4 regions of the Candidatus Villigracilis sp. genome follow, and region 1 is predicted to be linked to each of the others. Evidence: riboswitches for the same ligand, from Rfam matches in the RefSeq annotation. Region 1 holds a riboswitch; each other region holds the start of a gene.
What was found. Region 1 has a riboswitch for cyclic di-GMP ahead of AC14M5_RS12695 (S8 family peptidase). Riboswitches for the same ligand answer to the same signal wherever they lie in the genome.

Region 1 (8,223 bases):
CCCGAAGCTAAACTGAAGGAAGAGGGGCTTACCACTACATCGATGCCTGCCGGAGCGACAACGCTTACATTGTATGTAGCTGTCGGGCCGACATTGGTGACAGTGCGAGTCACAGTTTGTACACCAGCCAACGCGCCAATGGCTATAGACGGATAGTTAAGGTCGCTTGCATCAATAGCCGTTGCAGCAGTAGCGCCAAAACAGAAGTTACAGAGACCCTGACCCTTAAGGAAGTTACGCCAATCGTTGAAGCCTGCGTCATATACCAAGCCGGGGTCAGCGGCGTTGTTTGGAACCGCTTGTCCTGCTCCATATCCAAATGGTGTACCGGGAATAGGAGAAAAGTCGTTCCGCACTGTAGTGGCGGTAGTCATGAAGGCCGATTTAATGGCTGCGGGTGACCAGGTGGGGTGCAAGTCTTTCAAGAGGGCACCCATACCAGCCATATGCGGACTGGACATGGAAGTACCACTCAGGAAATCCCAATCGCGGCCACCACCTGCCGGAGAGAATGCCGCAAGGATGTCTACGCCTGGAGCCATAATGTCGGGCTTGAGCAAGTCGCCACTGCCGGCGAGGGCCGGACCGCGAGACGAGAAGGCGGCCACATTCGGCGCCACCACGGAAGACAAGGTGCCTCCAGTTAGAGTGGCTGTCGCGCCTGGTGTTGCAGCGTATGCACGTACAGCAGCGCGATCTGTATCAGCCAAGTGAACTGTTGGGACAAAGTGAATATCAGCATTGAGTGAACTGGGTGAGACATTCACAAGTACCATGCCCACGCCACCAGCAATTTGCACTGCAAGGCTTTTATCCACACGTGCAATTACACCACGGTCACAAACCACAATTTTGCCCGCTACGATAGCTGGGTCGAGGGTTCCCGGGTAACAGAGAGCAACCTGTCCCGGGTCAGCGCCCGCCAAACCAGCAGCATCCGAATTAATAATGGGCGCTGGGCCAACTCCGGCGGTTGCCGAGGCACCGGTGTAGACCGAGCTATTGCCAAGAGTCACAGTCCCCTCATAGAAACGGTCATGTGTTCCAGCCGCTACGGTGGTGAGCCATGGGCTGTTGTGGGCCACAGTGCTTGCACCAGGACCCTCATTGCCTGCCGAGGCAGCTACGAATACACCTGCACGGGCAGCGAAGAGGAAGGCTACTTCCACCGGGTCGAGGAAGCTGGTGCGTGAACCACTGATGGAGAAGTTGATCACATCTACGCCATCAGCTACAGCTTGATCGATGGCGGCAACGCTGTCTGAGGAAACACAGCCACCATCATCACCATTCCAACAGACTTTGTAAGCGGCGATGCGAGCGCGCGGCGCCATGCCACTAATTGTGCCTAAATTGACGCCGTCGATAATGGCGGTCACGCCATGATTGCCCGCAGCGGTGCTGGCAGTGTGGCTGCCGTGACCATCATAATCACGAGCGGATTTGAAGTCATCTTGAACTATGCCGAAGTGACCAAAGCCGGCAAGGTAATAGCGCGCACCGATGATTTTGTTGTTGCAATCATCTTGCGACCACTGCTCACCAGACTGACAATCACCCTGCCAACCGGCAGGCGCAGGCCCGTAAGCTTCAGTGTCTTTGCCGCTTTCACCAGCTTGATCGGAAAGATCGATTTGATCTGAGAAACTGGGGTTTTCTGGCCAGATGCCAGTATCAACAACACCGACGATAACATCTTCGCCAGCGCTCCCAACACCACCGAGTTGATCCCATAAGCCGCCTGGGTTACTAAGCCCAAGGAAAGCAGGCGTGCTAACTGTTTCCACCTGCATCATTTGATCGGGGCTGACTGCAACAACACCATCGGCAAAAGCCAGCTTGCTGGCCTGCTCATAGGTTAATGCTGCCGCAAATCCGTTGAAACTATAATGATAATCATAAAGCTTTTCACCGCCGCCAACCTTGCTAAGAGCGGCATCGTGTTTGGAATCGAGATATGCTACATATTTTTTTACATTCGAGCTGTTTTTATCAATCTTTTGACCGTTATTCGGTGCGGTTGCTTTCAGACCTTTGATGTTTCCCTCATAAGCAACAACAGGGTCATCGATCATTTGAACAATATAAACCCCGCTCTCACTTCTCTCAACATGGGCCCCATTTGACTTTATGCTCGGTTGTGCAACGGCAGGCGATACTACCGAAAACACCACTGCCAGAGCCAGTACCAGTGAAAATATGATGGATACCTTGCGATACATGATCTTGTCTCCTCTTCAAAATTAAGTTGGGCAATATTTGGGACAAAACTTCTTCGTTACTTTAGTCTGTATTTTTTGCGGGAGCCTCCTTTAAAACGAAAAACCACCAGGGAAAATTTCGGCGGTCTGGCAATCTTCCAATTCTGAGCAGGAACCTGGAAGACCCATAACTTTGCGTCCCCACCTCACGATGGGTTTGCCTTTTCGAGTTTGCAGTTTTGCAATGTCATCACCATTATCTCGAATTCTCTTATTAAATGCAAGAGGCAGTTTCTGAATTTTACAAAGCATTTATAATGTTTTGAATGTCCAAAAAACTTATTATTCTGATAATCCCTGTCGCAATTGCGGTGGCAGGAATTTACCTGTACTTTAACTATGGAAGAAGCACCGCCCGCCTCGCGCAAGTCTTTGATTGGTTCCGTGACCAAGCTTCAAAACCTGAGTTGATGATGACTACTGGAACCAGATGCGGCGAGGCTCCGTTCATTTTCCCCACCGATGGCTTGATCGGGTTTATCTGGGACGATTCTTTCCGCCCCGGTCACCGCCACGCCGGGGTGGACATTTTCTCAGGGACGGAGGTGGGCATCACGCCCATCGTAGCGGCTTACCCCGGCTACCTCACCCGCCAGGCAGATTGGATATCGACAGTCATCATCCGCGTGCCAAGGGATCCGCTGGAGCCTTCACGTCAGATCTGGGTGTACTATACTCACATGGCAGATGTGCAGGGAAATTCCTTTGTCTCCTCTGAGTTCCCAGCAGGAACCAAAGAGGTATACGTGGAAGCTGGTACATTGCTGGGCTATCAAGGGAATTACTCCGGTGATACGAACAACCCTGCCGGCCTTCACTTGCATATTTCAATTGTGGAGGATGATGGCTTGGGAAATTTCAAGAATGAACTGGAAATTAAAAACACCTATGATCCCTCGCCATATTTCGGTATGCCATTGAATGCCAATTCAAACACGGATACGATACCGTTTTGTCAATAAAAAGTTGTGTCACTCTGAGGGAGCGTTTTTCGCGACCGAAGAGTCTCGTAAGTTGCAGTAAGAGACCTTTCGCTGTCGCTCACATCGTCCCGACACTTGCACCGAACCCAAGTACGGTGTGTCCTTCGGGAGAGTGACACATCAGCGAGAATATACATATGGACTTAAAAAACAAAACCATCCTCATCACTGGCGCAGGTAAGGGTGTGGGGCGCTTGCTGGCAGAAGCTTTGGCTGAACATGGCGCAAATGTGGCTGCTAATGATATATCCCCCATCAACGTGGAGCAGGTTGTGGATGGGATCAGTGCTCGCGGCGGAAAAGCCAAAGCTTATGTTGAAGATGTTGCCAAAAAAGTTGGGGCGCAGGCTTTGGTCAAGGATGTGGAAGATGAGCTCGGCGGGATTAACATTTTAATCAATCATGCGGCAGTGGAACCGCATACACCCTTGCTGAATATGGACGAATGGGATTGGCATCGCACTTTGGATGTAAACCTGACGGGTGCGTTCTTGATGATCCAATCAGTAGGGCGTATTATGAAGGCAAAAGGTAACGGGGTGATTCTGAATATCGTCGCAGGAGTAGGTGAGGGCGGGGAAAAAGAGGCGGGGGCTTATCTATCCAGCAAGGCGGGGTTGGCTGAGTTATCCCGTCAGGCAGATCAGGAATTAAGTCCGCATGGTGTGCGTGTGTATGCAGTTGAAAATTCCAAAGATGTAGTCAAACATATAATTTCTTTGTTGGAGGCAAAATGAAGGAACTGCTTGAATATCGTGTAAAGATGATCGCAAGGCTGGCAGAAGCGGCGCAGGAATTTCGGGTCGCTTGCAAGGCGTTCGAAGACCCATTTACGAAAGTGGAAGACGAATGGACCGTGCATCAGATCGCGTCACATGCGCGTGATGTGGATAAGTTGGTGTACGGTGCGCGCATCCTGCAAACGCTGAATGTGGAGGACCCTGATTTCAAAGGGTTTGACGCGGACTCCTGGATGGAGACTCATTACAACAAGGATGAACCGCTCGAAAGTATTTTGACCGATTTTTCTGCAAATGTGACCGACCTTTGCAATACTCTGCAAACCATGCCGCAGGAGGCCTGGTCTCGTGTGAGCAGCCACAAAACGATGGGCGAAGGGTTGACTCTGCAATTCTGGGTGGAACGCAGCCTGGCTCATATCGAGGAGCATCTGCTGACACTGAAAAATAAGTAGACTGCACTGCAAAAAGTTTAATTTACCGCGAAGCACGAAACACTACGCCGTGCGCCAGTACGGTAAGACCGCTAAGAATTTTAAGGGTTGTTCACACGGAAGTTCAATATTTTCGAGAAGACCCTTAAGAATTCCTTTGTGTACTTTGTGCTCTTCGTGTTAAGAAGAATTTTTTCAGATTAAAAAAGCGGAAATCTAGTGAATTTTGCCCGTCTTCTGCATATTCCTGAGGTAAAATAGACACATGAAAAAGCAACGAATTATCCTGGTAGACGATCACGAGGTGGTACGGCTCGGCTTGAAATCCTTACTGGACCGCCACCCGCAGTTCGATGTAGTTGGAGAAGCTGGCTCAGCTCGTGAGGCGCTCGAACAAACGGCTTCATTAAAACCTGATGTTGTCGTCATGGATATTCGCCTGCCTGGCACTTCGGGAATCGAGGCTTGCGAGCAGATCGTGGCTCAATTCCCAAACACAAAAGTGATCATGCTCACTTCCTATGCTGAGGATGAGATGCTGTTTTCTGCGATCCGCGCGGGAGCTTCGGGATATATCCTCAAGCAGATCGGGAGCGAGGATCTGGTTAAGGCGATTGAATCTGTTGGGCGCGGTGAAGCGCTGCTCGACCCCGCAGTCACACAGCGCGTATTCCAGGAAGTGCGCCGCGCTGTCAAAGAGGAGGAGGCTTCGGCTTTCGCCCATTTGAGTCAGCAGGAAAAGCATGTGCTTTTACTGGTCTCTGAAGGCAAGACCAATCGCGAGATCGCCAAGAGCTTATTCCTTGGCGAAGGTACGGTTAGGAATTACGTTTCGAGCATTCTCTCCAAATTGAGTGTGAATAACCGCGCTGAAGCAGCAGCTTACGCAGTGGAACATAGTTTGAGAGAATACATTTCCAATTAAGTTTTAAACGACTGTACAATGGAGACACAGAGATGACAAACTCGGTGAGGATGTGTCTCTGTTTTTTTATTTAATCATTACATGTCACTCTGAGGGAGCGTTTTTTCGCGACCGAAGAGTCTCATACTTTCGAGAGTAGAAACCCTTCGCTCCGCTCAGGGTGACACAACGAGGAATCATGTTTCCATTTGTAAAACTCACGGATGGCGCCATCACTGTACGTCCATTTGAATTTGGGGAGGAAAAGGCACTGCATCTTGCAGTTAAAGAATCTCTGACCGAACTCAGCCCGTGGATGTCCTGGGCAAATGAGAAATACTCATTGGAAACAGCCAGCAACTTCATCACGGTCACACGCGCACAATGGGCAAATGGCGGCATGTATTCCTTCGCCATCCTGGATGCACAAACCAATGAACTCGTGGGCGGATGCGGATTGAGTCACATTCATCCCGTCTACAAATTTTGCAACCTTGGCTACTGGGTGCGGACTTCACGTCACGGCCAGGGGATTGCAGGGCGCGCTGCCAAACTGATCGCGAAATTTGCATTTGAAAAAGTGAACCTGATCCGCGCGGAAATCGTCATTGCCGCTGGGAATACAGCCAGCAGACGCGTTGCGGAAAAGATCGACGCACATTATGAGGGCGTTTTATTAAACAGAATGACAGTGGGAACAGCAATTTATGATGCCCACATGTTCTCGCTTCTCCCCGCTGACTTTGGGCTGGTGGCCAGACTATAGGCAGAATCCAAACCTAAAACAAGCCACGGATTTCACGAATTTTCACGGACAAAAATCCGTGTTCATTCGTGAAATCCGTGGCTAAAGTTTTTAAGGCTGAACAACTAAGATCCTTTCTTGATGTGAATTCAGGCTTTCTCCCCACTTACTTTCATCCAGGCCTTCTTCATATTCAACGCATCCTCTTCCATGATGGGGCTTTCACATAGAATGCGGCCTGCACAGCCGAATTTATTCAGGGCTTTGAAGAGGGCTTTCAAATCCAGGTCCGCATCGGCGAGGGTGAGGTGATTCTTCTCACCCTTAGGGCCATACTCAATGCCAGAGAGGTGGATATGCAAGTTCTTCAATGATTTTGAGCCCAATTCTTTGCCATATTTCTCCAACATGCGAGACCATTCATCGTAGGTATTCAGCGAGCCGTCACCGGGGCGGGCGTGAAGATGAGCGAAGTCGAGGCAAGGCTGAACCATGTCCATGGCTTTGCTCATGGCGAGGGTATCTTCAAAGGAACCCAACATGGCTGATTTCCCCATCGTCTCCGGGCGGATGGTTACCTTATCACCGTTCTTTTGCAATTCCTTGATACATCCTTCCAAACGCGGAACGGCAACCTTCAATACCTCAAGAGGGTCATTCATAAAATACGACCCTGGATGAAAGATAATATCCGTTGCGCCAGCCAAGTAACCGTAATGAGCCGCGTCCATTAAGCGCTTGCGAGACTTGGGCCATTCCTCTTCAGTCCCATTCAGGTTAATAAAATATGGTGCGTGCACGCTCAATGAAACAGCCTGCGCCTCGCCTGCTGCTTTAATTAATTCGCAAGTCGCCTCGGTCACACGTACTGATTGCACCCAACCGAGTTCAAATGCCTCCAGCCCAATGGACTTGCTGAATTCAATCGCACCCACCGAGCCGCCTGGTTTCTTAGGTGTGCCTGTCGGTGAACCAACTGTGCCGAATTTGAAAGATAAAGACATGAGGAAGCTCCTGTGTGGGGTTAAGAGACGAGTAATGAGTAAAAAGTAATTAATGAGCAGTGATCAGTTGGCAGGGATGAGCGTGGTGAGTTTTTGCCAGAGTTGGGGGCCGAGTAATAACAGGCCGATCAGGATGGCTGCAAAGGCAGAGACCAGCACTGCCCCGGCACCCACGTCCTTGCCGATCTTTGCAAGCGGGTGTGAGTCCGGGCTGGCGAGGTCAAGGGTGACTTCAATCGAGGTGTTGATAAATTCAGCAGTGAACACCAGCGCCGCCGTGAGGATGATCACCGCCCAATCACGCGGCGGAATTTTCAGCCAAAGCCCAATGACAAAAACAGCCGCTGCAATGGCGCTGTGAATCCACATATTGCGCTGGGTTCGTAAAACATAATGCCACCCCTGAAAGGCATGACGGAAAGATTCAATGCGGGATGAAAAAAATGACTTCACTCGTGCTCCGCATCCTGAATTTTGATGCGACCCAACCCGAGTCTTTCCAAAACTTTTGCCTGCTCGGCCCACATGCGGGCTTTTTCCTCCGCTTCAGCATGGTCATAACCAAGTAAATGTAATACGCCGTGCACAACCAGCAATTGCACTTCCGCTTCCACTGGGTGACCTGCCTCCTGTGCCTGTTGTGTGGCGCGAGGGATCGAGATGAGGACATCTCCCAGATAAGTTGTACCAGTTTCAGGGTCCGACTCAGAAGCGGGGAAGGAGAGTACATCGGTGGGCGCGTCCACGCCAAGGTAGTCGCGATTCAGTTCGTGCAATTGCGCATCATCCGTCAGGACGATGGTAAGGTCTGCATCAGTGGAATCAGGCTGAAGGTCAGGGTTGAGCGTAGTCGTACCATCCCTGAAAGGGGAAGTCTCCAGTGTGAAGCGGGCGGCTCTTTCGAGCAGGGCTGATTCCAAAAAATCCTGTTGATTATCAATGTAGATCATTGTTCTTTTCTTTGGGTAAGCATGGTCGAATCCTGGTCTGGCACTTTGGCATTGGGATATTGAATGCGTGGATGGAAAGTACCGCGCAAAGTGGTGACAAAGGATTCAGTAATGAGGTTGAGGTCGCGCAAGGTTAAGAGAGTGTCATCAAGCTGGTTGAATTTTTGAACAGTATCGATCACACTGTGTACCAGTTTCCGTA
Region 2 (8,223 bases), on a different contig from region 1:
TACGCTGCCATGTTGGAGCTTTATCCTGCCGAAGCGCTCGTCACCCCAACTCGCGTTCTTGCTCCCACCCTTACACCCACTTCCACATTTACATCGACTCCCACAAAACGCCCCACCCGAACGCCACGCATAACATTCACCCCATCCCTCTCGCCAACACCAACATTAACCCCTGCGGCCACGTTCACCCCATCTCTGACACCCACACCCCCAACGGTGATTCCATAGCGCACCACTGTGGACTCCATCAGCTTGCTGATGGATACTCTGGGCAGCAAGCTGCCCAACTCCAGAGTTAATGAAAACTCCGAAGGAGTGAAATGATTATAGTTAAGAGAAGGCATTTATCCTAACCCCGAAGGGGTGTCATAAATTCCAGAAAATCTATACCATCCCTTCGGGATTATGATCATTATTTGCTTTATTCTATAATTCTGTCATCCCTTCGGGATTGTGTGAATCAATAAAAAAAATGAAATTCAATAAGACGATCATCCTCATATTATTACTAACTCTCTCCGCCTGCTCGAGCGCGGTAGGTGGAGTCACCCCAACGCCGGTAATCGCCGCAGGTGTGGCCGACCAGCCTCAGGTCATGTTTGATGCGGTGACTCCTTCACCAGTACCGTTTCAATTCAGTCTTCCCACTCCTGGCGCGGAGCCTATCTCTGGCTGGCGTCCTCCTTTATATCCAATCCCCTGGGCCATGTCTGCCTATGATCATTTTTATTTCGCGCGCCCCATCGCCGCAGACCAGGTCAACTGGCCGACCCCGGATTATCGTTATGGCGGCGTATTTTTTGGGCGGAATATTGTGCATACCGGCGTTGATATCCCAACACCGGAAGGCACACCCATCATGGCCGCGGGCCCGGGGACAGTGGTGTGGACGGGCTGGGGACTGTTCCTCGAAACACCGGGCAATCAAGATGACCCGTATGGTTTGGCGGTTGCCATCCGCCATGACTTTGGTTATAACGATCAACAGCTTTATACCGTTTACGCGCACATGAGTTTGATGAATGTGATCGTTGGCCAGCACGTTGAAACGGGGGAGGTGATTGGCTTTGTCGGCTCAACGGGCGCAACTACGGGGCCGCATGTCCACTTTGAAGTTCGCTTCCCTCATAACTCCTTTTTCTATACATATAACCCTGAGTTATGGATCGCCCCTCCGCAGGGCTGGGGTGTGCTGGTTGGCCGCGTGATGGATACAAAGGGAGAATTGCTTCAGCAGACAGAAATCACTGTTCGCGCGGAAGCCATAAAGAAAACTTTTGAAGCGAGAACTTATGGCAAAGGTGGGGCGGTCAATTCTGATCCGTACTACAACGAAAACCTTGTGTTAGGTGACCTGCCTGCGGGTATTTATAAGATTACGATTCGCTATGCAGATGAAACCAAGGATCGACAAACCTGGGTCGAGATTTTTCCTGGGCAGGTTACCTACTTTACCTTCACCGGTGAAAAAGGTTTCGGCACTGAACGCCCACCTGTCCCAACCCTTGATTTCGTTCCCTCCAGCCTGCAATCCACCTCTACGCCCGCCCCCTGACACCTTTTTTCAGCACCTTGACGTACTGAACATCTGTGCTATACTCTCGCAACACACTTAAACCCTTAACCCTTCGTGACACTTCGTGCCCTTTGTGGTTAAATGTTTTTACCTATTACACTTGTATTGGAGAACTAACTCATGGCCAGAAAATCTTCCCGTTCAGCCTCAACTGAAACCGCACAAACCAAAAATATGGATAACGCCAAACAAGCCGTGCTAGATAAGGCTGTTGGCGATATTTTAAAACGCTACGGCGATGGCTCGATCATGCGCCTCGGCGAAGCTCATGGCATGGTGACCGAAGCTATTCCCACGGGCTCGCTCTCCCTCGATATTGCCCTCGGCGTCGGCGGCATTCCGCGTGGACGTGTGATCGAAATCTATGGCCCTGAGTCCTCTGGTAAAACCACGCTTTGTCAGCACATTGTGGCCGAAGCACAGAGGATGGGCGGCACCGCTGCATTTATTGATATGGAACATGCGCTCGACCCCACCTATGCCGCAAAGGTCGGCGTGGATATCGACAACTTGCTCGTCTCTCAGCCCGATACCGGTGAGCAGGCGCTCGAGATCGCAGAGACCCTCGTCCGCTCTGGCGCAGTGGATGTCGTCGTAGTTGACTCGGTTGCTGCGCTAGTCCCACGCTCCGAAATCGAAGGCGATATGGGCGACGCCACCATGGGCGTGCAAGCACGTCTTATGTCACAAGCGCTTCGCAAACTTTCAGGCGCGATCAACCAGACCAAGACCGCTGTCATCTTTACCAATCAATTGCGCCAGAAGATCGGCGTGATGTTTGGCAACCCTGAAACCACCACGGGCGGACAAGCTCTCAAGTTCTATGCCTCCGTCCGCCTCGATGTGCGCCGCATTCAATCCATCAAAGTCGGCGAAGAAGTCATCGGCAATCGCACCCGTGTCAAAGTGGTCAAGAACAAAATGGCGCCGCCTTTCCGCACTGCCGAGTTTGACATTATGTTCAACGAAGGCATCTCGAAATCTGGTGATGTGCTTGACCTCGCCACCAAGTTTGAAGTCCTCACCAAGCGCGGCGCCTTCTTCTCTTATGGCGATATCCGCATCGGCCAGGGACGCGAGAATGCCAAAGATTACCTGCGTGCCAATCTTGATATGATGAACGAGATCGAAGGCATCATCCGCCAGAAAGCGCTCAGCGGCGAGATCGCCCTTCCGCTTGACCTTGGCGCTGAAGTAGCCGAAGAGGCCGGTGGTACTGAAGAAGAAGCATAAAGTAAAATAAATGGACACGGTAACGTGTCCATTTTTATTATGACGAAGAATCGCTTCTCACTTAGCCGACAACTGATCCTGCTCACAAGCATTTTCTTCTTTTATGCCTGTGCCCCTCAAACTACACCGACGCTGTTCCGCCCGCCGACTTCCATCCCGCCCACACAGCCGCTATCCACAACCACGCCCATACCTGCGTTATTCACGCCTGCTCCCACATTTACTCTCACCCCAACTGCTACACCGGGCCCTTGCATAAATGACCTCGATTTTATTGATGATGTGACAGTAGATGACGGTACATCTTTTCTCCCTGGCGCAGCCATTGATAAGCAATGGCTGGTGCAAAACAGCGGAACCTGCGGCTGGGATGATACTTATCGCTTGAAGTGGGTGGGAGGCTATCCCCTCGGCGCAGGAGAGGAACAATTGATCTACCCCGCCCGAGCAGGGACTCAAGCTACGCTGCGCATCCTCTTCATCGCCCCCGCAGAGCCAGGTTCTTATGTGACCTCCTGGCAAGCAGTTGATGCTGATGGAAACGTCTTTGGTGATCCGATCTTTATGCAGGTTGTGGTCACACCATAGTTTGCTCCATCCGGGATCAAGTTCCTAATGGCGCGTGAAGGAGTATCTATGCCATCTCAAACCGAATTCCCCATCATCTTTGAAAATCTCAAATCCATTCTCGAACCTTACGCCAAAAAGCTGAATGTCAAATCAGATGCAACGGAAGTTTATTATCTCGAAGGCGGATACAGTGAGAAATGGAAGAAGGACTTATTCTTCGCCTCAACACAAGTGAAAAAGAATTATGTCTCTTTTTATCTCATGCCAGTCTACATGTATCCCGATCTATTGAAGGACATCTCCCCTGAACTCAAGAAACACATGCAGGGAAAATCCTGCTTCAATTTTAAGAAGGTCGAAAAACCCCTGTTCGACGAGTTAAGTCAACTCACGAAGCAGGGATTTGAAAGATTCATGAAGGAAGAGTATTCATAATCATGTCATTGCGAGGAGCGCCCTTGCTCTTTGCGACGAAACAATCCCCAACGAGGCAAAGGAATTATTTTGTCAGGCTAAAGCCTTCCTCGCAATGATGGGACTGAGATAACTGTTTTTTGCGAGCCCTTAATTCACGCTCATAAAGCCGAACATTTTCCACATGCCGCGCATCATCGCATGACCGAAATCTGGCTTTAGGTATTGGTTCGGGCATGAGCCGGGAATGACCGCGATCCCATTGGCTTTGCACATCTCTACAGCAGAAGGGGAGACGCTGGTCATGCTTGCCGCGAGACCGGGCTTGGTGCCCATCATGCAGTGCATCCATACATGTTTGATGCCCATATCTACGCATTGTTGAATGATCTGGTCAGTTACCTTCGGGCTGGTAAGAATAAAGACTGCATCTACTTTTTCAGGGATGGATTTTAGGTCGGGGTAGCAAGTGTCCCCTTCAAAAGAAGATATGTGCGGGTTTACTGCATAGACTTGATAACCACTTTCCTTGAATTTTTTATAATTCAGATTGCAACCTGTCTCGCGCTTATCCGATACACCCACAACGGCGATCTTCTTCTGCGCGAGGAAATCCTGAACCATATTATCGAGTTTTGACATAAGAATTCTCCTTTAATGAAAAATCGAAGCCATGTGGCTTCGATCAAATTGAAGATGATGATCCAATATTTTGCTCACAAGGAAAATTATACGTAATCGAGATTCATAAACAAGATGACGAACATCACTTTGTGTGGTCATAAGGCCAGACCACTTTACCTATGAAGTGAGACAAACAATCGCCTTACCAAACTGCAAATGTTTAACCTGTTGCAATTATTTTGCAAGGTCTATTTATTTTTTTCAATGTTATATTGACAACAACATCCGATAAAGGCAAAACCGGTGAAAGCCGGTGACGCAAAGCCATGGGTCTACCGTCACTACAAAGTGACCACGACCGCCAGGCCGCCGAAGATCACAAAATTCTTTTTGTGTATGTTTGGCCTGGCTTACCACAAGTCAGGCTTTTTTATTCGGATGGCTGATCAACCTTCAAGAAGTTCGTTCCACTAGCGCAGACCCGCTTCCATGTGGATCTGCAAAACAAGGAGAAAAGCCATGTTACGCAATTTCAAGATCCTGTTCGTTGTGCTCGTCATAGCCATCATCTCAGTCGCCTCTTATGCTTTTGCTGCGGCTAACACTGTCCCAGCCACAAAAGCTGGTGATGGTCTGGGAGTGGTCAGCGGTTACACAATTACCAGTGTTGTGTACACTTTGAATGGGACCGATCCATCCACACTGGATAGCGTCGCATTTGACGTGGGTGCTGCGGCTACAGTTGTAAAAGTCCAACTTGTGGCCACAACTGGTTCCTGGTATGCCTGCACTCTCGGCACCGGCACAACCTGGTCATGCACTACCACCGGTCTCGATGTTTCGACCATAAACCAGTTGCGTGTGGTAGCCGCCAGCAACTAGTTCTGATGACCAATTAATGAAAGAAGCAGGCCTGCTCCGATGGAAGAACCCGTCTCGAAGATTGGCGGGAGAACGCCGCGAGCAGGCCTGTAATTTTATAGATAATGAAACCCATTAGTAAACGCTCGACCACTCTTGTTACGCTATTATTCCTTTTCATTGTATTCATCTTTGTAATTGCATTTGCGCCAACTAATTTGGGCGGCTCAGTCACGTATGTCATCGTCAACGGCAACAGCATGGAGCCGAACTTTCATCTCGGTGATCTAATACTCGTTCGAACGGAATCAACTTACAGGGCGGGGGATGCGGTCACCTATCAAAATGCAGAAATGGGTGCTTTTGTCTTCCATCGCATTATTGGCACTGAGTTGGATCGCTTCATCCTTAAAGGTGATAATAATTCCTGGCTTGATTCTTATCAACCAACGCAGGATGAGATCATTGGAAAATTATGGGTGCATATCCCGAAACTTGGCAAGGCCATTGAATGGGTACGTGAGCCGCTGCATATTTCGCTTACAGTTGCTTTGCTCGGAGGTGTCTTGATGTCTGGCGTGATCGCAAAACCATCCAAACGTAAAAAGGAAAACAATAAGCCGTTGACGAACTTTAGAGCAAGGTCTGAAGGCTTGTTGTATGCGGCTGGGTTTCTCAGCCTGGCTTTCCTTGCTTTGGGTATTCTCGCTTTTACACGTCCGTTGAATCGCCCCGCCGAAAATATTCCATATCAACAAGAGGGTTATTTTTTCTACTCGGCCACGGGCACGCCCGGTGTTTATGATTCCGATGTGCTGCATTCGGGGGAGCCTGTCTTCCCAAAATTGACTTGCTTTCTTAACATCGGTTTTACCTATAATATGATCGGAAATGCTGTGCAGGGAATGACAGGCAATCAAAGTATGGTGGCTCGTATTATGGATGAGCAAAGCGGATGGTTTCGCACGATCCCTTTGAATTCGGGCGCTTCGTTTAATGGCAATTCATATTTCACGATGACCACTCTTGACCTGTGCCAGGTGGAGTCTCTGGTAAACCTGGTGGAGCAGGAAGCTGGTTTGCATTCCAGTTCTTACACTTTGGAGATCGTTACAAATATTGCACTTACTGCAACGGTTGCGGGGCAACAGATCAACGATACCTTTGACCCAAAGCTAGTATTCAAATACGACAAGGTGCATTTCTATCTCGCTGCGGACGAATCACAGCAGGATCCTTTGCGGTCTTCGAAACAAAGTATTGCAAGCGGTTCTGAAACACGGGTAAACACCATTTCCTTATTGGGCTTGAAGCCGCCCGTTTGGGCAGTGCGCTTCATCTCCCTGCTTGGGCTTGGGTTTGCGCTATTTGGTATTATCTTTGCTGGCAGCAATGTGTATCGCACCGCCAACCAGAGTCAGGAGGCGCTCATCCGCTTCAAGTATGGCTCCATGCTGGTGGATGTTTATGAGCAAAATATCGCGCCGTCTTTATCGGTGATCGATGTGGCGACGATTGATGATCTCGCCAGGCTTGCCGAGCGGCATGGCACGATGATCCTGCACATGACACAGAATTTTTTACATTATTATCTTGTCCAGAGCAGCGGCACGACTTATCGCTATGTGATCACCACTGGCAGGAAGGGTGTTGCGGATCATACACAAGTTGACGACGTAGAAATTAAGCACATAACAAGTGCATTTGAAGAACGTGTTGTTGAACCTGCGCCCATTCATGCCGAGCCAATTAGCTCCAAGGTCGTTGATGAAGAAAAGAAAACGAGTAATCCTCCTCCACCTGTAAATGAAATGCCAGCTCCTGTTGCTTATGCCAGCAAGAATAAGGCTGCCAATCTGAAACCAGTCCGTGAAGAAGTAATGGAATATGCCATCCATACCGGTGAAATTGGATTTACATTGACTCAGCCTGAGACGGAGATATTAAGGAAGATCAAATTATGACTATACCCCGTCCGCTTCAACTGCTGACCTTTGGGCTGGTTGCGCTAATATTATTTACCTCGGTGACGGCTGTTGCCGCCACCAATACCATTCCAGTTACGCGGCTTGATCATGTTGTATCGTCCGTCAACATTAATAGCTTCAAGCCTTCAGCTTGCTCAGGCTTATCCCTGACCAACCTCGCTACTGGCTCAGGCACATTGACCGGTACCACAGGCAATGACCTCATCCTCGCCAGCTCTGGCGTAGACACGATTGACGGCCTTGGCGGAGATGATTGCATCCTCGGCGGCGGCGGAGATGACACCATCACTGGCGGTGATGGGAATGACGTGTGCCTGGGCGGTCCTGGAACCGATGTTTTTACTACTTGCGAGGGGGAGATTCAATAAGTATTAAATGATATAGAATAAAGCGATGAGCATTCAAAACGCATATAACGAGTGGTCAGGGATCTACGACTCAAACGAAAACCTGACCCGTGACCTTGATCAAAAAGTGACTCGCGAGACTTTCGCGGGTCAGCATTTCGAATCCATCCTTGAGCTTGGGTGTGGGACAGGCAAGAACACCGCCTTCCTCGTCCAAATTGGGAGGCAGGTTCATGCCCTCGATTTTTCGCAGGGCATGATCGAGAAGGCCAAAGAAAAAGTCAAGGGGGAGAATATCCGCTTTGACATGGCAGACTTAACGAAACGCTGGCCTTGTGAAGATAATGCTTACGACCTCATTACCTGTAATCTTGTGTTGGAGCACATCGCAGACTTGTCCCATATCTTTTCAGAAGCCACGCGGACATTATTGCCAAAAGGCAAATTTTTCATCAACGAACTACATCCCTTCAAACAATACAAAGGGGTAAAGGCAAGGTTCGAAAGGAATGATGAAACAATAGAGGTGGAGGCATTTGTCCATCACATTTCGGAGTTTATCAATGCGGCCATGTCCAATGGCTTGAAATTGGTAAAGATAAACGAATAT
Region 3 (8,223 bases), on a different contig from region 1:
CTGTAGAGATTGCTTCGTCCCGATAAGAACATTCGGGATGGTATCGCAAAGGGCAAGAGCGCTCCTCGCAATGACATAATCAGAGTAAGAACCACCCACCATTGACAGTCTATCCATCATCTCAACAAACAAGGACTGTCAATGGATTTCAAACTGACCATTTTCTCTGATTACATCTGACCATGGTGCTATGTCGGCCAGGGTGTGGTCGACCTACTGAAAGATGAATACAAAGTGGATGTGGAATGGCGTCCGTATTATTTGCGCCCCGATACTCCGCCCGAAGGCATGGAATTGTCCGATTACATTCTGCGTGCGCGTGCCAATGGTTCGGAAGAACGATTACGCAGCATGGCGAGTATGTATGGGATGGAGTTCAACTCTACCAAGCGAATCTACAACACGCGCCTTGCGCATGAAGCTACTGAATATGCCCGCGAGCACGATAAAGCCAATGAATTCCATCACGTGATCTTTCGCAAAGTCTATGGCGAGGGGTCGGATGTAAGCAAATGGGATGTGCTCCGTTCCGCCGCCGAGGAAGTAGACTTGGATGCAGATGATATGCAGTCTGTTGTGGAGGGTGGGAAGTACACTGCCCAGGTTGTGGAGCAAGTCCGCTGGGCACAGCAGATCGGCGTGACAGGTGTGCCGACCTATGTGATCAATGACCGTTATGCAATAGTCGGTGCACAGCCTTACGAGGCTTTCAAGAATGCGCTGGCGCAGATCATGAAAACAAGTTCATAGTTTGCCAATGTATTACAAAAATAAGCCACGGATTTCACGAATTAGCGCGGATTTTAGAATCCGTGTAAATCAGTGAAATCCGTGGCTGAGTCTTTAATAGTTAATTATTTTTCTACTTCCACTGCCACATCAATAATACGATCAAGTCTAAAAGTGCGTTCAGCTTCGCGGGTGTGGCAATAGGCTTGCAGGTAGATGTAATCGGATAAACCGATCACATCCTTGGGAGTGATCCAGCGTTCGGATGTCTCACCGTCTTTATCCATATATTTGATAAACAAACGCTTGCCGCTGTTGATGGCTTCGCTGAGTTCAGTGGGCAGGTACACACCTTCTTCAGGCCAGGCGGGGGAGTTGTAGATGCCGATAAAATCATCCAAGGGTTTGTTCATGGATTTGAGCGAGTCCATCATGGCGAAGAAGAGATTTTTTGCAGTGATCGCATCTGCGAGGGCACGAGAACCTTGAACATTAGCTGAGACGTGGAAATCATCAGCTAGATGATGTAGGCTGTAGGATGGCAATTCGTAGAACTCGCGTGCCAATAAAAGCGTATCTATCAAATTAGGGATTTCGACAGTGCGGCCTAACTTGCGGTATTCATTATCGAGGAATTGGATATCAAATTTAGCATTATGACAGACCACTACCGCATCTTTGAGCGCAGTATCTATCTGGTCGATTACCTCTGCAAATCGCGGCGCAACGGATAATTTGGATTCGTCCAAGCCATTCACGTGAATAGCCGCGGGCGAAAGAGTCCGCTCGGGGTTGATGAGCAGGTCAAGGGTCGATTTGATGCGTTTGCCTTCCGTCAGGACAATGGCTATTTGGCAAATCCGATCTCCAAACCACGGAGAAAGGCCGGTGGTCTCGACATCCAGAAAAGCGAAGCGGGCATTTGCGATGTTAAACATAATTGGCGCACCTTTTGAGTGCGCCAATCTTACCGTATTTTTGAGGCAATGCAAATTATGCGCGCCTGCGTTGGACGATGCTATAAATTGCCAACGCGAGCACAAAGAGAGCGGCAACCCAGGCGCTGTTTGCGACCAGGGGCGTGGCTGCTTGTTTAATGGCGATGCCGATGAATGACCAAACCAGCACGAACGCATAACCTGAGTCGCGGCGGGTGATCGTCATGGCAAGGGCGAGAATGCTGGCGACAACCAGCATGATGACTGCCCAGACCTGCGGCGCAATGCCGAAGCCATTCCAATTGATGAGGTAAAGATAATCTGTGACGTTGGCTATGGTAGCAACGCTGATCCAGCCAAGATAGATGCTGAAGGGAATATCCACGCTCCATTTTTCAGCATTGCTAACAGGTGTGCGACCAACATTCAAGTTGAGGTAGCTGATGATTAGCAGGATGAGCAAGGCCAACATGACCAGTACGCTCAAGCCAAACAAATTGTAATGCCAGCAGAACAACCAGGCGGCGTTGAAGATGCCGCTTAATGCAAAGGTGTAGCCAAGTTTGCGTAAGCGCGGACTTTCCTTTTGTGCGGTCTGGTATTGATAGACCGTGAATGCGATCCAGCCAATGTAGATGATGCCCCAGATGGCAAAGACATACCCCGCAGGAACGAAGTAAACCTGAAAGCGATCTGAGATCTCGCCTGTGTTTTGCCCGTTAAGCGGCAGGGTGCTGGCCAAGATGTTAACTGCGAGCGCCAGCACCACTGAAAGCGTGTTGGCAAGTTGACGTACTGAGTCTTTTGACATGATGTCCTCCAATTTGAAATGTGTATCACAGCGACAGGTTCATCATATGACTTCTTACTATCAAATGCCATCAATTGTAGTTTTACTTTTCAAAATACTTTCGTACTTTTGCCGCTATCTGGCGCTCGGTCATCTTGTCTGCGGTTTCGACATGGACTTCCTTAACGTGATTGCCATTGTGTGCAAGCCTTTTTTCAAATTCATGCTTTGCTTCTCCAGCGCCGATCACCAGCAGCGAATCTGCCTCTCCGATCGCCGAAATGACTTGTTCATAATACTTGTTGAGATGTTCCTGATAGCGCCTGTCGTTCTGGGGTTCTTCTGCAACAAACAGCGCGGTGTGGGCCGCCCTCCCACGCACTCCTCTGCCCTTGGCGCGCACACGTTTTTCCACCTTCGATTCGATCTGCAGCACCTCTTCTTTCTTTCCTTCAATTTTCACGATCACTGCTTTTTTGTGGTCAATCCACAAGCCGATTTTCTTTTCCATGAAACCTCCAAATCTTGTTTCAACGGGCATCCTCGGCCCAATTTAAGTATACTTATTTCAGATCTGAATTGCAACTTGATCCTGTTTATAGTATGCGAATTGTTCACTACTCACAAATGCTGGGCCTTTAACGTTCGCGGTCATCGTCCAGCAATTGCATTGAATTATCTTTGATGAGTTACTTATTAATAGATTCTAAGAGATATGTGGGTAATAAGAAGTAATAAGGAATTTGCACAAATGCAAAGACCAAGAAAATATGCTCCGCAATCCCGGTTGTATTAATGTAAATAGTAATAAATTTGAGATGATTTATTACTTATATGTAATGTTTCCAAAAATGTTTAGGGATTCTTAACTCATAATAAGTCTATTCCAGAGGGGTCATGATAATCTTGGCGACGCAATATAGAACTTCGCTGTTGTGAAAAAATTCAATCAATATGTTCGAAAAAAGCAAACCCGGCGAAAGCCGGGGACGCAAAGCCACGGGTCTAAAGGTAGTGGTTCGTCCGCTACGATGATTGCCAGGCTACCGACGTATTCCGGGAAAATTGCCTGGTATGCGCCAGGCAGTTTTATTTTTTGTAAGGAGAAATAAGTGAAAAAGAAGGCATATCGATTAATGAGTTTGATGGTAGCACTGACCCTTGCGCTAGGGGGCTATTACAATGCGCTGGCTTCAGACTTACCTAGTGCTAGGATATCGGGATCTCAAAGCGGAATGTTGAGTTCCAATATTTATTACGTTAGTACCAGCGGCAGTGATACGAATTCAGGGTCAGCTACCTCGCCCTTCAAGACGTTTGCAAAAGCCGTTTCAGTCCTGGCCGCTGGCGATACATTGCAGGTAATGCCTGGGATCTATGGCGAAACATTGACCCTTTCAACTTCAGGTACTGCAACTTCGCCCATTACCGTTATTGGGAATGGAGCCATCCTGAATATGCAGGGTGTGAAGGCAAATGGAATCGTGGTGAGCGGCAGCTATATTAATGTTTCGGGATTTGAAGCCATTGGAGCCACTGACTTCGGAATCCTCGTTACGGGCAAGTACGTGATTGTTGAAAACAACCTCGTGCATGATAATGTCACTAAAAATGGGGTGGGGACATGCGGCCTATCGACTACGTGGGGAAGCGCGCTCAAGGTCAAGGCCGGAGGAGAAAACACAACCATTCGAAACAACACGGTTTATGACAATTGTGGAGAAGGAATAGCTGTCACACGCGGGGTGGTTGCCCAGGTGGAAAACAATACGGTTTACGATAATTTCGGGGTTAATATTTACGTTGACAACTCCCCGTTCGTAAATGTGCAGAACAACCTGTCCTACTGTACGGGCACGCATCTGCGTGACGGAAAAAGGGCCCATGGAATAGCATTGGGTGAAGAGCTCTATACAGGCTGGGGAGCTCAATTGCATGATATTCTAATATCGGGTAATACGATCATTGAATGCCGGTCCGGAGTTTCCGCTTATGCAAGCAATACGGGTGGCACCCTGACGAATGTAACCATCACCAATAATAACGTGCCAAGCGGACAGATACGATCCATTTCCCTGCAAACCACACCAAATCAGAACGTATTGGTTTCGTACAATACGATATTCAACTCGATCTATGTTTACGAACCTGCAGGCGTTACGCTGGTTGGGAACACAATTGGCAGTGTCGCGCCTACGTCAACGAGCATGCCGGCGCCCACCAGTACAATCCTGGTCCCAAGCTTTACACCAACCTCAACCGCTGTGGCCATTAATACTGCAACTCCTGTCCCAGCATCACCCACACCCACCCAGTCGGTCATATTGCCAACAACCACCCCAACCGCATCGCCCATACCATCGTCACCTACCGTTGCGCCGACCTTGGTGCCGCCAACAGCAACGATGATTGCGACCAACCCTTCAGCCTTGGAAACCACCTATGACGACATGGATGGCGGCTTTCTCTACTCCGCTGGTTGGGACAATGTGAGCAAGAGGCAGGCTTATAACCGCTCCTTTAAGCAAACATCGCAGAACGGTGCCTATGCAACTTTTGCCTTTACCGGACAATCTTTCAGCGTAATCTATAAGGGCGGTACCGCCTTTAGGAAAATGGATGTTTATGTAGACGATGTGCTGGTCGGAACGATTGACCAGAAGGCCTCTTCGTCCACCTTCCAGATGCGGTGGGATTATCCTGGTCAGCTAACACTAGGCAGCCATACACTTAAACTGGTTTTCGTCACTTCAAACACATCCGGTGGCACCAACGGATCGATTGACGCAGTAATCATTCGTTAAAAGCTTGTGCTGTAACACCAATGTAGTCCATGACTCACCCCGAAATTAATCTTTCGCGGGTGAGTTTGTTTTTAAACATAATTGAGCTGATAAAAATTCAGATTTTTGTGCTTCATCAATGCAATACAGCTTCCTCTTTGGGCATCTCCGATCAAACTAAATTTCTGCAAAAGGTATTGAATCTTGCTATGAAATCCCTATAATGATAATAATCAGGACAACTTGGGTTTTGAATCTCCAATTTTTATCGGTATGAAAGGAAACGTGATGAACCGTATACATAACATTCGATTGTTGTTGAGCGTAATCGCTGTGGTCATCCTGTTGTCTTCAGGGGCAGTACGGGCAGATAGTGGCGGCTCCAATGTCGGGCAGGCCTTCAACATGGTGGTCGTTGGCCACAATGATCTCGGTGGGCGAGGCTTCAATGCCGATGTTTGGGTGCACAAAGGCTATGCTTACGTTGGCCAATGGGGATTTGGCGACTGGGCCTCAGGGTCGAAAGATCGCTTCTGTCCACAGGGTTCGAGTACAAGCGTTGTCATCGTGGATGCCCGCAACCCGGCAAATCCGCAGGTGGTGGGGCGGCTCCAGAATCCACCTAATACTTCCATTGAAGACGTAGTCGTATACACTGCTCAGTATGGGCGCTCGAAAGGGCATGACATCGCCGTTGGCGGAATCCAATACTGCGGTGACTCTCGCTATGACACAAACGCAGATCGCGGTTTGATGCTTTGGGATGTTACCAATCCTGCGGCGCCAATCCAGATCGGTTATCTCAACACGGGTTGCTGCACGCGCGGCGTTCACGAGTTCGAGATCCAACATCGTACAGACTTGCGCCACACCTTCGCTTATGCAACTGTGCCGACAAGCCGTTACCCCGATGCAAGTACTCCCAGCGGCTACCGTGACCGGAATGGCGATGGCGATTTCCGTTTGATTGACATCACTGATCCTGCCAATCCGGTGCAGACATCAGACTGGGGAATTCAGGAGATTGGCGGCCCGTTCTACGCGGGGCAGGGATGTGATGCCGATCCCAATTATGGGCATGGGGCGGAGCCATCTGATGATGGCAAGCTCGTCTTCGTATCCTATTGGGACAGCGGCTTCATCGCTCTGGATTTGACGAATCCAGCCCAGCCCGTTTTCAAAGGCCGAACTGTGTATCCAGCGAATGCGGATGGCGATGCGCACTCTGCTTCATATGATGATGTCCGCCAACTATTGTTCAGCGCGGACGAAGATTTCTGCAAGGCATCGGGCCCAGGTATTGAAAAGGGACAGGGTTATCTGCGCGTCTATGATTATTCCAACCTCGCGGCACCTGTACAGATCGGAGAGTATCGAACGCCGAACTCGATTGGGACGAATACCCAGGCCGCAGGCGATTATTCGCTTCATAACGCGCTGGTGGTTGGTACTGATATCTATATGGCTTGGTATACGGATGGGATTCGGGTGGTGGATGCAAGCAACCCAAGCGCGATTGTAGAGGTGGCTTACTTTGTTCCGCCCTCGGCCAACAACCCGGTGAAACCATCACAGCGTGGTGTGTTATCTAATGCGCCGCAGGTCTGGGGCGTGGCTTACGATGAAGCGACAGGCCTCATTTATGCCAGCGATATGAACTCGGGTCTGTGGATCTTGCGCCGCATGGATCAATAGTACAAACATAAATTTTTTAGCAAGGCAAACAGAAACTCCGAAGTCACGACTTCGGAGTTTTATCAATAGCTATTTTCTGCAATTAATTCTTCGCGCGCTACTCGACGACCTCCACGATGCCTGTATCTAAATCGTAACGCGCTCCCACGATTTTAAGTTCTCCTTTTTCAAGCGCTTCCGAGAGGATGGGCGATTCTTTCAGATGTTGAACAGTTAGTGAGACATTGACTTTCACGGCATTGTCGAGCAAATCGCCAGGCTGATCTTTAGCCGCTTCCACGGCAGGACGAATCCCATTCACCAGCCAATTGATATCTGCTTCGGCAGTAGCATTATTTTCCACGGCTTCCACCGTGGCTTTGACCGCGCCGCATTTTTCGTGTCCCAGCACCATCAGGAGCGGAATTTTTAACTCGGCTATTCCATACTCCAGGCTGCCAAGCACAGCATTATCAAGAACGTGGCCAGCAGTGCGGATGACGAATAGATCACCTAGTCCCCGATCAAATACCAGTTCAGGTGGGACGCGTGAATCGACGCAACTGAAGATCATGGCAAACGGACTCTGCCCATTGGACACTTCAACACGTCGGCTTTGCGATTCGTTTAAATCTATGGACTTGTTATCAGCATATCGCTGATTCCCCTCGAGCAATCTTTGCAGGGCTTCATCCGCATTAGTGACTGGCGCTTCGACGCTCGTCTGTGCTGGGGCACAAGCGGCCAATGTCATTCCTACAGCGGCGAGACTCGATACCTTTAGAAAATCACGGCGTGATAACTTATAAAGCTTGGTCATGGGAACTCTCCTATAAAGTTGGGTTGTTACAACAGCACCTGTATATTACTGTTATTCTGGAATAGGTGCAACAGCCGACTCAAGCCTGCGAATCGAAAGCCTAACCAATATAAAATAACAACGGTGGAAATTAAAAAGATGGGCACCGAATGGCGCCCATCTTTTCTTGAAATTTACCAGCTTCAATACTTATGGCTGATAGGTGACGTTCACTGCGATGTAGTCGAGATAGAAATCGCGTGAGTTGTTACTTGCAACATCGATTACTCGTATGCGGAAGTTGGTATTGGAAAATTCGCCTAGCGACCAGGTGTGTCCCCAAATATCCGCAGCCCCACCCAGAATGTAGGTGGCTTCTGTGGTGGAGAGGGTTGAGGTGTTCTTAGCCGCGGTCCAGGATGTGCCGCCGTTCCAGGAAATTTGAATGCATATCTTGGGCGCGCCGCTGGCGGAGTCTGCACGTGCATCAAGGCGTACTTCGATGCCTTG
Region 4 (8,223 bases), on a different contig from region 1:
GGACCAATTGTCAGTTTGGGAAAGAGGCGCAAGCAATTCATCTGGAACTTGCTGACCTGCGAAGTCCCAGATCACGGTGCGGAGTTTGTCGTCCTCATGGAAACAAATCCCGTGATCGATGGCATAAAGATTGCGAGTCACATCCTCAAAGAAAACATGGCTGCCTTTGCGGTCGGCGTTGTTGGCGAGCAGGTCGAATAAAACAACAGGGCGGAGTTTTTCCTTATCTTCAGCGGTAAAGTTGAAGTAGTGATATTCAACATCGTAATTAATGTACTGCTGCAATGAGCCGGGGCCGTGCGGGCCGTCTTCGCGGTAGATGGTGAATGGGACGTTGTGAAAACCAAGCGCTTCGCTTAAGTGATAGGCGGCGACTTCACGAAGGGCAAGCGTGTTATCGGGAAAATCCCAAAGCGGTTGTTCGCCTTTGCTCGGCTTATATACGGCGTGAAAAATTTCACCCTCGTGATGCACATCCACAAAGAAGGTGTAATTACTACCAAGCATGAACTGACCCTTGAGTTCGTATTCGCCGTGCGTGAGGGCGGACTTTATTTCGTTTGTTGATTCGGTCATGTGGGAAACGTTGTAACGTTCAAACGTTTGCACGTTGAAACGTTAGTGCATGTGCCCGTTCTTCTTTGGGCAGAAGTGTCCTTCGGGCTCCATTGGCTGGCCGCATTGTGGACAGAGCGGGCGACCACGCGAGGCAACATCCTGTCCCCAACGAGCTAACATGCGTAGTTGTGTGCGTGTGGCCCAAAAGCGGACTTGCGCCGCAGAGTCGGGTTCGGCATCTTCGCCGAGCAATTCCTTGGTGAAGATCACAACGCGATCACGGTCTTTATCATAGCCGAGTCCAATTTCACCGGCGCGGAAGAGCGGGTCAACGGGTGGGTTGATGCGCATGACCTGTTCCACATAATCACCGGAGGCTTCTTCAAGGTCTGGATATTGCTGACCTATCTGGCCCAGGAATTGTTCAATACCAATGGCCAGCGACAATAACTGCGCCTTTTCAATAATGATCGTAATAGTTCGAGTGTCTTGATAGGCTTGCAAATAAAAGACACGCTGGCCGGGTTTACCGATTGCATCTGCTGTGATATGGTCACAGGGGTCTACGTCAATTTCAAAGCGTGGCATAATTTACCTTTATAAAATCGAGTATACCAGAACGACCCCCACCCTGCCCTCCCCCAAATGCGACGAACTTCAGTCGCATTTGGGGGAGGTGCCGCTTCAGCGGCGGAGGGGGTTATAATCCCAACAACTACCCAAAGGAGTTGACATGTACGATAAAAATAAACTCGACGAGTTAAAAGCTTCCCTGAAAAAGTGGGAAGAGACTTCACTAAAGAAAGCTTTATCACAATTACCTGAACGCGCCGACGAATTTATTACCACCTCCTCCGAACCGATCAACCGACTCTACACTCCGCTCGATCTGGCGGATATGGATTACGCCTCTTCACTTGGACTTCCAGGTGAGTACCCCTACACAAGAGGAGTCCACCCGACGCTTCACCGCAGCAAATTGTGGACGATGCGCATGTTCGCCGGCTTCGGCACTGCGGAGGAAACCAATGCACGCTTCAAATACCTGCTGGAACAGGGTCAGACAGGCCTGAGCATTGCCTTCGACCTGGCCACGTTAATGGGCTATGACACCGATCAACCCGAAGCGCTGGGTGAATTCGGCAAATGCGGTGTGGCGATCTCTTCCTTGAAAGATATGGAAATTCTACTGGATGGGATTCCACTCGATAAAGTTTCCTCCAGCATGACCATCAACTCGCCTGCCGCGATCATCTGGGCCATGTATCTGGCCGCCGCAGAAAAGCAGGGACTGCGTCTCGATCAACTGCGTGGCACAACCCAGAACGATATTCTGAAGGAATTCATCGCGCAAAAGGAATTCATCTTCCCGCCCGAACCGTCCATGCGACTCGTTGTCGACACGATGGAATTCGGCGCGCAGAAAGTGCCGCAGTGGAATACGATCTCGATCAGCGGATATCACATCCGCGAGGCGGGGTCAACGGCCGCGCAGGAATTAGCGTTCACACTGGCGGATGGGCTTGAATACGTCCGCTGGGGAATTGCGCGCGGCATGGATGTGGATGATTTCGCTCCGCGTTTATCCTTCTTCTTCAACGCTCATAATGATTTCTTCGAAGAGATAGCCAAATATCGCGCGGCCCGCCGCATTTGGGCGCATGAAATGCGTGAGACATTCAAGGCAAAGAATCCGCGTTCGTGGCTGCTGCGTTTCCATACACAAACGGCTGGCGTTTCATTAACTGCACAACAGCCTGAGAATAACGTAGTGCGCGTTGCAATTCAGGCGCTCGCTGCCGTTTTAGGTGGCACTCAAAGTTTGCATACCAATTCAATGGACGAAGCTTTGGCATTGCCATCGGAACATTCCGTAACAATTGCCCTGCGCACGCAGCAGATTATCGCTGAAGAATCTGGTGTGGCGAATACGGTCGATCCGCTGGGTGGAAGCTTCTTCGTGGAGGAACAGACCAACCGCATCGAGCAACAGGCCTATGATTACTTCGCCCGCATTCAGGAATTAGGCGGCGTGATTCCCGCCATTGAAAAGGGATTCTTCCAGGGTGAAATTTCAGACGCGGCGTATCGCTATCAGCGTGAGATTGACAAGGGCATCCGCAAGATCGTGGGTGTGAACGCCTACGCAGAAAAGAAACCGCTTTCCATTCCGATCCTGAGGATGGACCCGGATGGCTACAGTCGGCAGGTGGCGCGCTTGAGTGAACTCCGCAAGACGCGAGATAGCGGACGAGTTGGTCAAACTCTGGATAAATTACGAATTGCCTGCGAAGGCACAGAGAACACCATGCCGTATATCATGGAATGCGTCCATGCGTATTGCACATTGGGCGAGATCATTGGGGTGATGACGAAGGTGTTTGGGAAGTACGAAGAGCCGACGATGATATAAAGCCTCAGGCTGTAGAGTCAACTGTCAGTTAAGAAAGAGCGGAGAATTTTATTCCGCTCTTTCTTTTGCTTCTTCGCGTTTTGTTTTCAGCAATTTTTGAATCCGCGTATATTTTTCGCGTGAGAGCGGATACGACCAGGCGAGAATGACTGTACCCATAACAATCGCCACACTGATGAAGGAAACCATCAAGCGAATTGAAAGAAGCGCCGAATTGGGCTGAGAGAACTGAGTCACATCTGCGGGTGGAGATTGATAGCCAGACCAGCCCAGAACCTGCAAAGTAATAAAGATAACCCCCGCGCCCGTCAACTTGCGGATCAGGGTGCGGATGCCGTAATAGATGCCCTCCTGCCTACGGCCTGTGCGGAGTTCATCCCATTCGATCACATCGGGCAAAATGGAATCAGGCAAAATGTACGCAGCAGAAACGCCAATGCCTGCCAACCCAGCGATGATCAGCAAATAGGTGACCTCGCCCGGTTGAATGGTGAAGATCATGGCCTGCACGATGATCCATATAGACATGCCAACGATATAAGCCTGTATCTTGTTGTATTTCCTTGCGAACCATAACCAGAAAGGCACGAATAAAATACAGACCAGCATTAGCACCCCAAAGAAGGCAGACTCAAGCGCGAGGTCAAACCCAAAGATGGTGATCTTTGCCAGCAAATCTCCCTGGGCTATCCAATATAATAAAAAGAATGGGAAGCTGATGACTACCATATCCACTGCGGACCAGTTAAACATGTAAATGCCGGCCGCATAGCGGAAGGGCACATTCTGCCAGGCCAGGCGCAAGGTTTCTCTGAAAGGAATTGATTCCTGTTCCACGGATGCAAAACGTTCCTTCACGAACCAGCCAATGAAGAAAAGTGGAAGCGAGCCTACCGCGCCGAAAACGGCACCTGCTAGCAAAAATCCCTGTTGTTGCGAGCCGCCACCAATGATGACCGCATCCACGATCATGGGCGCGGTCATTACAACGGTGAGAGCGGCCAATAATTGAAAGACCGTGCGAAAGCTTGAAAGCGAAGTGCGCTCGTCATAGTCCTGAGTCAGCTCGGGGGTTAAGGAAAGATACGGTACAGCCACGAGGGTGGTCAATGTATCCGAGATCATAAAGGCCAGAGTCACATAAATGAGCAGGCCGATCTGGCTGTCCCAATTGGGCGCAGACCAAAGCATCACGAAGCTCAGGCCGAATGGAAAGGCAAACCACAAGAGGAACGGGCGGCGGCGTCCGAGTTTTGATTTCATGCGATCACTCAAAGTGCCAATGATGGGGTCATTGACAGCGTCCCACACGATTCCCACGAGTGCGCCAAGGGAGGCAAGCCGTGGTTCGATGCCGACCACGTCCGTGAGGTACAAGGCATAAAAGATCGAACGCATCATGCCAATGCTGGCAATCCCCCAGTCACCAGAACCGTATAAAAGTTTTAACCAAATAGGAAGTTTATGTTTCATACCAACCAATAATTCTAATTAATGAATTCGCGCAAGTGTAGCATGGAATGTCAAACAAGAAAGCTAACTGTAAGGTTTACAGTTTTATATGGTGTTAGTAGGGAAAATACCCATGACGATCCTGCCAACCTTCCCTTATATTTGAAGCAAGAAAGCAATCGAAAATGGCAAACCTGTTGAAAAGCAGAGACGCAAAGCCACGGGTCTAAAGTTGTGGAAACACGATCATGATCGCCAGGCCGCCGAAAATCACATAGTGTATTGTGTTTTCATCCGCGGACCTGGCTGACAAGCAGGTCCGTTTTGTTTTCTGAACATTAAAAGTGGATCGTATCGATAACGGCAAACCCGTCGAAAGGCGGGGACGCAAAGCTATGGGTCTAAAGCCAAACCAACGGCCATGACCGCCAAGCCACCGAAAACGAGCCTCCACAACCTTCAGCACAACATAAATTGTGCGAAAGGTCTGGATGCTCTGATGAAGGAGTTTCTCATGGCATCCAGAAATCAGCACGCACAATTAAAGAACCGAAAAGTTTCCCTTGCATTTTTACTAATCCTGCTCTGCGCACTTGCGCTCCCCACACAGGTATATGCAAAGGAAAATACAACCACCCTTCCAGTACTGTCGGACTTCATTGAATCCGTCAAAGATGGGAGCATCAATACGCTGCGCGGCATTTATGTTGAGAACGTTATGGCGTACACTGTTCTTCAACAGCCAAGTGGGAAACCAGGGTATGTATCCACTCTCAGTTATGTAACAACCCAATTCAAAATGGCCACCAGTTACGGCAACATCGGCCTGCTGGCACACAACTACCTGGCAGGCGCAACTTTCTCACAATTGAAAGCGGGCAACACCATCACCCTTATTTACGGTGACGGGCATACTCAAAGTTTCCTGGTGGAAAGCATTTTGCAATATCAGGCCCTCACCCCGCTCAGCCCCTACAGCAGTTTCGTGGATCTTTCAACACAGACCACCTTTACCGCTGAAGAAGTATTCAACAAAGTTTATCGCGGCGACTATCACCTCACCCTGCAAACCTGCATCGCAAAAGATGGCAACCTCAGTTGGGGCAGATTATTCGTCATCGCAAAACCGATCAAGTAATATAAGCACTTTAGATGCTCAAGCCGCTGTCCTTTGCGAAGCATCCTGTGGACGGCGGCGTTTCCCTGGCGCCACCCACCAGGGCAGGCGTGTGAGTACATCTTGCGCCGTCCTCGGCGCAAGGAGCGTTTGCCTTACATGTTTTATATACACACGCCAATAGGCTTTAAAACATGGAGCGATATTTGGGGATAAAATAGACGCATGTCATCGCTTGCAGATAAACTGAAATCCCTGGGTGTGAAGACGGGCAGTTCGCTTCCCCCTCCGCCCCAGGTTGAGAGCCACACAATTGACTCTGTTGTGACTGGCAGCTATTTCCCTACCCCTCGCGGCGAAGCCTTCGTCACCGAGCAGGTCTTTGACATAGATTACCTGCACGGGAAAACATCCCCCTACTCATCATTCCCTCTTTCCTTAATTTCACAATGGGCAAACGACACGCGCATGGCGGAATTGCCCATCAGCAAATTCGCATTTCTGGATACCGAAACATCGGGCATGTCCGGCGGCACCGGCACGTACGCCTTCCTCGTAGGCGCCGCGCGCTTTGTGGATGACAAATTCGTACTACAACAATTCTTCCTGCGTGACCCATCTGAAGAACCCGCTATGCTCGAAGCGCTGATCAACTTCCTCGCACCCTGTGAGGGATTGGTGACTTTCAACGGAAAGTCATTCGATGCACCACTGCTCGTTACTCGTTATTCGTTACACAGAATCCCTGTCCCTTTCAAAGGCTATGCCCATCTTGACCTGCTTCCACTTGCAAGGCGCTTGTGGCGAGATAGGCTTCCCTCGCGTGCCTTGAAATATCTCGAAGAACATGTGTTGGGTTTCACCCGTGCATCGGAGGAAGTACCGGGTTATGAAATCCCCTGGCTTTATTTTGATTACCTGCGCACTGGGGATGCCCGTCCTTTAGGTGGCGTGTTCTATCACAATGCCATGGATGTAGTGGCGATGGCGGCTTTGCTGGGTCACGTCAGCGAGTTGTTGGCCGACCCATACAATGGCCGCGTGGAGCACGGACTCGATTTCATTGCGCTCGGCAAATTATATGAGGACCTTGGCCATTGGGATGAAGCCGCCCGTCTGTTCGAGCGTGGACTCGAGCTTGGGTTGGAGGAAGCAGATTTCGGCGTGGCAGTGAAGCGTTTATCCACTTTGCAAAAGAAGCGTGGGGATATAGACCAAGCCCTGCGTTTGTGGGAAGAGGCCGCGCACAAAGGTCACATCTATGCTCATATTGAACTGGCGAAATATTACGAACATACATTGCGCGATGTAAAGAAATCCATCAAATGGGCGAAATCAGCCCGCAAGGAAGTTGAAAAGGCAGACCTGCCCGTATGCATCCGTAAACATTGGTTGAACGAAATTGACCACCGCCTGGCGCGGTTGGAGCGTAAAGCGGGTTTATAATTGGGTATCACTCTATAGGAGGAGGAGCCTACGATGCAAATTACTGTTTCAAAAGAAAAGGGGAACATCACCATTCTGAAGCTTGCAGGCCAATTGGATGGGCAGACCTATCAGGATCTGATCATGAAAGCCCAGGAGGTCTTTAACGCGGGTTCAAAGCATATCATCCTGGATATGAGCGAGTTGACTTATATCTCAAGTGCTGGGTTGGTTTCGCTTCACACGATTGCACTTCTATTGCGCGGTGAAGCATTGCCCGACCCCGAGCACGGGTGGACCGCACTAAAATCCATGGATAAGGCACGCGACGAGGGTGTGCAAAAGAACGTCAAACTTCTTAACCCGCGCCCGGAGATCGTAAGCGTGTTGGACATGGTTGGTTTCTCCGCGTTCTTTGAAGTTTTTACCGATAAACAAAAAGCGCTCGAATCTTTTTAGAAGAAAGTTCTTCAACAGCGATGCAGTTAACTGCATCGCTGTTGATTCATATATATCGAGGTTGCAAAAATGAAACGAAATTTGGGAAACCTGGTCATTATTCTTCTGGTGGTCTTAACCGTTGTAGTCTGGTTCGTCTTTCCACCTGAGCGCGAGGGCGTGGAAAATTATGAGCGCTATCACTTTGGCATGACGCTCGGCTCGATGGTGATCGTGTTAATGTCTTTTTCCTTATTCCTCTCCACGCGGCCAAAATGGGCGGAACCTTACTTCGGCGGCCTGGATAAGATGTATATGACGCATCGCCATACCTCCACCAGCGCCTTCCTTCTGATGTTTGTGCACTTGCTGACCGTCCCCATATCCATTATGAATTTACACCTCGGCAATTACCTGGCTATGATCGCATTTTTAGGGATCATAGCCATTGTGTTGCCCACGCTTGCGCCGCGCATCCCGTTTTTGAACAAGCTCGCGGGGAATGACTATAACGAGTGGAAAAAATTACATCGCTACATTGGCCTGTTTTTCATACTCGGTTACCTGCACTCCGTCACGGTCAATGCGCCCACCACCAAGATCGCCATCAACTGGAATCAGATATTCGTCTTCCTGGGCATCGGTTCCTATCTGTATACGGAAATATTTGGCAGGTTCTTTAAAAAGTATGTGCCATACACCGTGGAGGCAGTGAACCACCCAAACAACTCCACCACAGAAGTGGTTTTGCGTGCAGATGGCGAGCCTATTAAACACGCACATGCGGGTCAATTCCTGTTCGTCAGGTTCCTGGATGAAA

Region 2: linked by a shared signal. The riboswitch ahead of AC14M5_RS03765 (hypothetical protein) and the one ahead of AC14M5_RS12695 (S8 family peptidase) in region 1 are both predicted to bind cyclic di-GMP.
Region 3: linked by a shared signal. The riboswitch ahead of AC14M5_RS13095 (right-handed parallel beta-helix repeat-containing protein) and the one ahead of AC14M5_RS12695 (S8 family peptidase) in region 1 are both predicted to bind cyclic di-GMP.
Region 4: linked by a shared signal. The riboswitch ahead of AC14M5_RS10380 (sortase, YLP family) and the one ahead of AC14M5_RS12695 (S8 family peptidase) in region 1 are both predicted to bind cyclic di-GMP.

What each region holds. Positions count from the first base shown of each region.
Region 1 covers NZ_JBXMTI010000082.1:2,969-11,191, forward strand. The annotation lists gene AC14M5_RS12695 (S8 family peptidase) at 1-2,222, opposite strand, end outside; cyclic di-GMP riboswitch class I at 2,340-2,433, opposite strand; gene AC14M5_RS12700 (M23 family metallopeptidase) at 2,528-3,223, shown strand; gene AC14M5_RS12705 (SDR family NAD(P)-dependent oxidoreductase) at 3,382-3,981, shown strand; gene AC14M5_RS12710 (DinB family protein) at 3,978-4,439, shown strand; gene AC14M5_RS12715 (response regulator transcription factor) at 4,684-5,343, shown strand; gene AC14M5_RS12720 (GNAT family N-acetyltransferase) at 5,522-6,088, shown strand; gene AC14M5_RS12725 (TIM barrel protein) at 6,217-7,071, opposite strand; gene AC14M5_RS12730 (diacylglycerol kinase family protein) at 7,135-7,524, opposite strand; gene ybeY (rRNA maturation RNase YbeY) at 7,521-8,021, opposite strand; gene AC14M5_RS12740 (HD family phosphohydrolase) at 8,018-8,223, opposite strand, start outside.
Region 2 covers NZ_JBXMTI010000019.1:6,086-14,308, reverse strand. The annotation lists gene AC14M5_RS03795 (TolB family protein) at 1-228, shown strand, start outside; gene AC14M5_RS03790 (peptidoglycan DD-metalloendopeptidase family protein) at 473-1,555, shown strand; gene recA (recombinase RecA) at 1,751-2,809, shown strand; gene AC14M5_RS03780 (NBR1-Ig-like domain-containing protein) at 2,834-3,397, shown strand; gene AC14M5_RS03775 (hypothetical protein) at 3,446-3,814, shown strand; gene AC14M5_RS03770 (CoA-binding protein) at 3,944-4,435, opposite strand; cyclic di-GMP riboswitch class I at 4,701-4,791, shown strand; gene AC14M5_RS03765 (hypothetical protein) at 4,937-5,299, shown strand; gene AC14M5_RS03760 (signal peptidase I) at 5,404-7,242, shown strand; gene AC14M5_RS03755 (hypothetical protein) at 7,239-7,634, shown strand; gene AC14M5_RS03750 (class I SAM-dependent methyltransferase) at 7,660-8,223, shown strand, end outside.
Region 3 covers NZ_JBXMTI010000088.1:8,912-17,134, reverse strand. The annotation lists partial or broken gene AC14M5_RS13115 (DsbA family oxidoreductase) at 193-750, shown strand; gene AC14M5_RS13110 (exonuclease domain-containing protein) at 855-1,667, opposite strand; gene AC14M5_RS13105 (tryptophan-rich sensory protein) at 1,723-2,478, opposite strand; gene AC14M5_RS13100 (hypothetical protein) at 2,561-2,968, opposite strand; cyclic di-GMP riboswitch class I at 3,414-3,508, shown strand; gene AC14M5_RS13095 (right-handed parallel beta-helix repeat-containing protein) at 3,570-5,261, shown strand; gene AC14M5_RS13090 (LVIVD repeat-containing protein) at 5,529-6,935, shown strand; gene AC14M5_RS13085 (carbonic anhydrase) at 7,033-7,734, opposite strand; gene AC14M5_RS13080 (S8 family serine peptidase) at 7,924-8,223, opposite strand, start outside.
Region 4 covers NZ_JBXMTI010000066.1:2,026-10,248, reverse strand. The annotation lists gene AC14M5_RS10400 (SCO1664 family protein) at 1-576, opposite strand, end outside; gene AC14M5_RS10395 (DUF3090 domain-containing protein) at 619-1,146, opposite strand; gene AC14M5_RS10390 (acyl-CoA mutase large subunit family protein) at 1,292-2,971, shown strand; gene AC14M5_RS10385 (MFS transporter) at 3,020-4,444, opposite strand; cyclic di-GMP riboswitch class I at 4,601-4,691, shown strand; cyclic di-GMP riboswitch class I at 4,776-4,864, shown strand; gene AC14M5_RS10380 (sortase, YLP family) at 4,938-5,561, shown strand; gene AC14M5_RS10375 (ribonuclease H-like domain-containing protein) at 5,766-6,986, shown strand; gene AC14M5_RS10370 (STAS domain-containing protein) at 7,020-7,424, shown strand; gene AC14M5_RS10365 (ferredoxin reductase family protein) at 7,494-8,223, shown strand, end outside.